DNA from 2 places in the Weissella sp. ESL1177 genome. Region 2 is predicted to be linked to the other one. Evidence: predicted binding sites of a transcription regulator. Region 2 holds the regulator's gene; the other holds the start of a gene.
The links. Region 2 encodes Rex, which represses fermentation and respiration genes when NADH is low (regulators of the CRP and FNR family bind a similar motif). Its sites were predicted from a motif close to TTGTGAANTANTTCACAA; they were not measured.
Positions count from the first base shown of each region.

Region 1: a site for Rex is predicted at 1,100-1,117, ahead of AC3B5D_RS09895 (2,3-butanediol dehydrogenase). Genes of this name have one in related genera too.

Region 1 is NZ_CM176591.1:2,026,818-2,030,248, forward strand. It holds gene AC3B5D_RS09885 (ABC transporter ATP-binding protein) at 1-449, shown strand, start outside; gene AC3B5D_RS09890 (glutathione peroxidase) at 550-1,026, shown strand; gene AC3B5D_RS09895 (2,3-butanediol dehydrogenase) at 1,300-2,352, shown strand; gene AC3B5D_RS09900 (NADPH-dependent FMN reductase) at 2,524-3,069, shown strand; gene AC3B5D_RS09905 (MFS transporter) at 3,221-3,431, shown strand, end outside.
Region 2 is NZ_CM176591.1:275,576-279,006, reverse strand. It holds gene AC3B5D_RS01410 (folate family ECF transporter S component) at 1-239, shown strand, start outside; gene AC3B5D_RS01405 (hypothetical protein) at 364-678, opposite strand; gene AC3B5D_RS01400 (metal-dependent transcriptional regulator) at 868-1,524, shown strand; gene AC3B5D_RS01395 (redox-sensing transcriptional repressor Rex) at 1,605-2,240, opposite strand; gene AC3B5D_RS01390 (DEAD/DEAH box helicase) at 2,525-3,431, opposite strand, start outside.

The DNA of each region.
Region 1 (3,431 bases), 400 kb from region 2:
CTAATATTCGATTATATAATGAAAACATCACAGATGATCAAATTGTTGCGGCAGCAGAATTTGTTAATGCAGATAGTTTCATTAATAAATTACCCGACCAATATCAGACAAAAGTGATTGAACGAGGTGCGAGTTATTCGACGGGTGAAAAACAACTCATTGCCTTTGCACGAACAATTGCTATGAATCCTAAAATTTTAATTTTGGACGAAGCAACTGCGAACATCGATACTGAGACAGAACAATTGATTCAACGTAGTTTGACCAAAATGCAGGCTGGACGAACAACGATTGCCATTGCTCACCGATTATCAACGATTCAACATGCTGATATGATATTAGTATTGCATCAAGGAAAAATTATTGAGCGTGGTACAAACGATGAACTAATGGCAAAACAAGGTGTCTATTACGGTATGATTCAAAAACAAAATGTTGCGTATGATTAGCAAAAAATGAGTAATAGTGGTTTACTATGACGTATAGACTTTAGTTTATGTAGGCAAGATGTCTTTTAAAAACGGTTTAATTTTGAAAAGAGGGAAAATAATGACAACAGTTTATGATTTTACAGAGACGGAAATGAACGGAGCAACAATCGATTTGAAAGATTTTGCGGGCAAAGTCATCATTATTGTGAACACTGCTAGTAAATGTGGATTAGCGCCCCAACTTGAAGGTTTGGAAAAATTGTATCAAGAGCACCAAGATGAAGGATTGGTTGTGCTGGGCTTACCTTCAAATCAGTTTAAGCAAGAACTGGCAACAGATGAAGAAACCAATGATTATTGCCAAGTACATTATGGGGTGACTTTTCCAATGACCAAACGAGTAATGGTCAATGGAAAAAATGAAGATGCATTATTTACGTATTTAAAAGATAAATCTGGTAATGGGTCGATCAAATGGAACTATACGAAATTTTTAATTGGGCGTGATGGACAATTGCTTCATCGTTATGCCCCAATTACGACACCAGATAAAATGACTGATGATGTATTAGAGGCATTAAAAACAACAGTTTAATGGCTTAAATGTGATTTTAAGAACAACCCAATACATTAATTTAAAAATAATTTTCTATTGTGTAAACGTTTGCTTGTTAAAATAATCACTTTCGTGGTTGCTACATTAGGCTTTCCTGAAAACGGGATTTATATTGTTCCGTCTCAGGGGGTTCGTATGAGTTGTCACCCGTAAAATTAGGGGATAAAATGTAGGTATTCACAAGATGTTTTTTTGCGAATTGATGATGATAGTATTTATTTTAAACATTTATATGTTATTGGGGGTATTAACATGAAGGCAGCAGTATGGCATGGTGTAAAGGACATTCGTGTTGAAGATGTTGATTTAAAGCCTGCAAAGGATGATGAAGTTGTCATTCGCGTGGCTTATGCAGGAATCTGTGGTAGTGACTTGCACGAATACTTAGAAGGACCAGTCTTTATCCCGGTTGATAAAGTTGATGAATTGACTGGTGGTGAGGCACCATTGACAATGGGTCACGAGTTCTCAGGAGTGATCGAATCTGTTGGTAAGGATGTTAAGCGTTATAAAGTTGGTGACCATGTTTCTGTAAATCCAACGGTTACGCATGGTGAATTGCCAGATGATATTGATGTTTATGGTGGTTATAGCTTCATTGGTTTAAGTTGTGATGGTGGTTTTGCTGCGCATGTTAATGTACCAGAGAGTAACTTATATGCATTACCAGCTGACTTTTCACTAAAGTTAGCAGCAACGATCGAACCAACAGCAGTTGCTGTACAAGCCGTTAAAGAAGGTGGCTTGAAGTTTGGTGAAAAAGTTGCCATTTTTGGTGCTGGACCAATCGGTGTGTTAGTTGCCGCAGCTGCTAAGGCTGCTGGTGCAACGAAGATTGTTGCTGTTGATTTGTCAGCTGTTCGTTTGGAAAAAGCATTGACAATGGGCGCAACTGATGTTGTTAATCCTGGTGAGGTTGATGATGCTGTTGCCGCTGTCCGTGATATTTTGGGTGGTGGTGCTGATGTATCATTCGAAGTTGCCGGTGTACAACCAACCTTTGAACAAGCGATTGCGGTCACTAAGGCACGTGGTACAGCAGTTATTGTCTCAATCTTTGCTCATCCAATTTCATTTGATCCAATGCAGTTGATGAATGCGGGTGTTAAGTTGACCTCAACGATTGCTTACTCACGTGAGACATTCCAACAAACGGTTGACCTTGTTAGTTCAGGTCAAATTAATGTTGAGCCAGTTATCACCGATATTATTGGACTGGATGATGTTGTTGAGAAGGGATTTGATCGTCTATCATCAGATAAGTCACAAGCGAAAATCTTGATTGACTTAACAAAGGAAGATTAATTAAATCAAACAATGATGTAAGAGAGACTAAGGCTTTGAGTTAGCTTTGGTCTTTTTTATGTTCATTAAGCTTATTAAAAATAAGTGTTTACAACTTTGTAAAAGTAAGTTAAACTAGTACCAACGACATGAATTGTTGTACATAATAAACAAATTTAAGGAGAATTAAACATGAAATACGGTATCATTGTTGGATCACTTCGTAAGAACTCATACTCATTGGGTGTTGCTGAGGCATTGGTTGCTGGTTTGCCAGCAGATGCTGAAGTGACTTATTTGGACATTGCAAAGTTGCCATTGTATAACCAAGATTATGATGAAGCTTCACCTGCTGAATATACAGAATTCCGTGAAGCTGTTAAAGCACAAGATGCATTTATCATGGTAACGCCAGAGCACAATCGTAGTGTGCCTGCCGCATTGAAGAATGCCTTGGATGTTGCTTCACGTCCTTGGGGACAAAGCGTTTGGGCTGGTAAGCCAGTTTTGCCTGCATCACAATCAATTTCAGGTATTTCAGGTGTTGCTGCTCATCACGTTTTGCGTAACTCATTAGATTTCTTGGATATGGCTATTATGCACCAACCAGAATTATATATTGGTAACACAGCTGATATTTCTGATGAAAATGGTAAGATTACAAATGAAGGTACGAAAGAATTTTTGGCAGGCGTTGCTGGTCAATTTGCTGACTTTGCAGCAAAGCACAATGCTTAATTAGGTAAAGTGCCAAATCTAAACAGACCTAGGCAGGAGGATTAACTGCTTAGGTCTGTTTTGTTATTTATCAATCATGTTGGTACTTGTATATTTTTAGTAAATTTTCTATATTAATATGAGTGATTAAAAATGACAATGGAGGCACTATATGAAAAAGAAGTGGTTATTTACATTAAGTATTATTTTGCTGGGTGTTGTTATGCGAGCAACTTTCACGACAATTCCAGTTGTGATTAGTAATGTGGCGCATACATTCGGACTACCAGTCAGTCAACTAGGTATATTAACGACTTTACCATTATTAACATTTGCAATTATTTCACCAACCACGAGTTATTTTACGAGACGATTTGGTATTG
Region 2 (3,431 bases):
GCCAAACGCTTTCTTGGTTACGGATTATTTTAACGGTTACAATCGTTTTGTTAATTGTTAATGTCATCTTAAACACGTTATGGGTTGTCATGATTGGTAACATTCATAATTCACAAACGATTACTTCTCTACTTTGGGTACGTGTCATCAAACAACTTGTTTTTTTACCAATTCAAAGTATTTTATTATATCTACTGCTGAATAACACAACCATTGATCAACTACATCAAAAAATTTAATTAAAAATTATTTTATAATGCAAACAAAAAAGGTCGATCAGCTTCCACCATCTAGGGAGTTGATCGACCTTAATTTGCATCCAAATGACTAATTATAGAAATTAGAACTATTTTTAACCTATTATTAGTAACTCCGATGCACAGTTAAGCCAACTTCTCGACAAGCAACTTCAAAAGAACTCGCAAATTTATTACGAACATCTGGCGTTGAAAAACATAATTTTGTTTCAGTGTTAATATCACCACAACCAATTCGATAAACACAACTATCATAAACCTGACCAACATAAACTTCTGGCCGACAAGTCAGTGTTTCTTCTAGTGCTGTTGCTAATTGTTGTACAGTCTGCTCTGAAATATCACGTGAGCTTTGTAATAGGTGACGAATTAAGGTACATCCCCCTAACTTGTTCTCTTGGCATACTTTCATTTCCTGCATTTTGAGCCTCCAAAACTTGTTTCTGACTGTTGTCAGTTGCTGATTAAATTTTACATAATTATCATAACCTAAAATCATTTTTTTATCAAACGTATAATTAGTTTCATTTTTATAAAATACATTATCTGCCATTTCATGGTATAATTAATCATATTAACTATTTCACAACAAACGAGGAAATTTTACATTATGACCGAATCTATTTCTAAAACCCAATATCTACAAACAATCTTAGAATTAAGCGGTGGCGATGAGTCAACAAAAATTTCTAATAACCAAATTGCTGAACATTTAAACGTCACTCCTTCATCGGTTTCTAATATGCTGGCAAAACTACAAGAAGCTGGCGAAGTTGATGTTGTGCCTTATTATGGTGTCACACTCACAAAACCTGGTCGTGAAACAGCCCTCCGTTTAATCCGTGCCCACCGTTTAATTGAAACATTTGGTGCAACAAAATTAGGCTTATCAATTTCAGAAGCCCACTCAAACGCTGATCACCTTGATCACGATGCTAATGATCAATTTATTAACGCCCTAGATAAGTACTTAGGTTTCCCAAAATTAAGTCCCCAAGGTCTCAGCATTCCTGATATCGACCATCATTATTCACCAAAATCATTACGTTCATTACGTGAAGCAAAAGATAATGAAACTGTCACTATCAACAGCTTTACTGAAGACTTAGAACTATTACAATATACTGAAACACTACACCTAGGATTAAATACAACTTGGACAATTAAAGAGCGTTTGCCATTTGATGGTCCCCTTGTTTTAGTTTCGGGTGATCAAACAATTCAAGTAACACAACATGCCGCTGACTTTATTTATGTCAACGACTAGTCATTCCAAAAAAGCACATCAGTTACCAAAATTGGTTCCTGATGCGCTTTTTTATATTATATTGGTTAATGATCGTTGTCTTATTTTTCTCCAAAATTGTTGATAAAATACAAAAGCGTTTGCAGCTCATTTGTTAAGTCAACGTTTTGTACACGGACAGACTTTGGCACATCCAAGCGTAATGGTGTAAAGTTTAAAATACCACGAATGCCTGCGAATGCTAGACGCTTGGCAACATCTTGTGCTACATTGGCCGGTACTGTCACAATTGCGACATCAATTCGTTGATCAATGATTTGCTTTTCTAAATCATCCAAACTATAGACAGGAATACCCGACTGGATCGTATTAACAATTTCTGGATTAACATCAAAAGCTGCTGCAATTCGTGCATTAGAACTTTGATGAAAATTGAAGTTCAATAAAGCTTGTCCTAGATTTCCGACTCCTACCAATGCGACTGAAGCTAATGTATCTTGATTAAGAATTTCACCAAAAAAATTCATTAATGCCTCAACATCGTAGCCATAACCACGCTTACCAAGTGCGCCGAAATAAGAAAAATCACGTCGAATCGTTGCGGCATCAAATTTCACAGCTTCGGATAATTCGTTTGATGAAACGCGGACAGTCCCAGAGTCTAACAGCAATTTCAAATAACGATAGTAAATTGGCAATCGCTTTGCCGTTGCTCTAGGAATATCATGTTCAACCATTAGTTCGACCTCTTTTTTTAAAATTAACTATTTTCACAAACATTTCCAAAGATTGTGAAACTCATATTAGTTATTATCATAACATATTTAATCATTTATGTGAACTAACTAACAATCGAACATTCACAAAATAACTATTTTTTGTAAACGTTTTCTAAATACCATCATTAACAAACACAGCATCTTTCAGCACGCCTCGCTCAAAAAGGACCATTAATCTAGCTAATCTGACTAACTAGATCAATAGTCCCTAAACCTATTTTAAAATTTCATAATGCCCATGATTAATGCTTTGGCTTACCTTTGTTTTTACGATGCTTTCTTTGCGCTCGTTTTTCTTTTGCAAACCGTTCTTCACGCGATACAATGACTTTTTTCCCTTCATGTTTACCCTGTCTTTTAGTTGTTGTCCCAGTTACCTGTTTAATAGGTCGATCATGATGAGTTATTGCCGTAGTTGCTGACCTCACGGCTTGCTTGCGAGATACCTGGCTACCAGAAACCGTTTGAATATCAACTGCTACCATCTTTTTTAAATCACGCAAGTCATGATCATTACCAAAAGAAATCACTAATCCTGACTTACCCATACGACCAGTTCGCCCTGCACGGTGCGTATAAGTTTCACCATCACGTGGTAAATCAAAATTGATTACTGCTGTTAAATCAGGAATATCCAATCCTCTCGCACCAACATCTGTCGTCAACAGAAATTTGGCAACACCTTTTTTAAAATGCATTAATGATCTCGCACGCGTCGTACTTGAGTCACCTCTCACCAAAGTTGCCATGGCAACATGTTCATGTGCTAAAAAGCTAGCCGTAATTTTAAGTTGCTTTGTCGTATTAAAAAATACTATCGCTTGAAAGTTCTTTTGGGCAGCTAACTGACGTAACCGTTTTTGACGTTGATCATGTGCGGTTGGCCAAAATTCATGTTTAATCGTTGTTGGCATCATAACATGACGCTGATCAATTCGTATAAACTCTCTATCAAATAAACCGTTAGCAATGGTTGTATCAACTTCAGTAGCACCAAATAGTGCCACTTGGATGTCTTTATCATTGATAATGTCCCAAATATGATCAATTTGATTTGCTGTATCATCACGCAATAATTCATCAGCTTCATCTAAAATTAATGTTCGTAATCGTTTTAGTTTCAGCTTGCCACTATTCATCAACTCATTC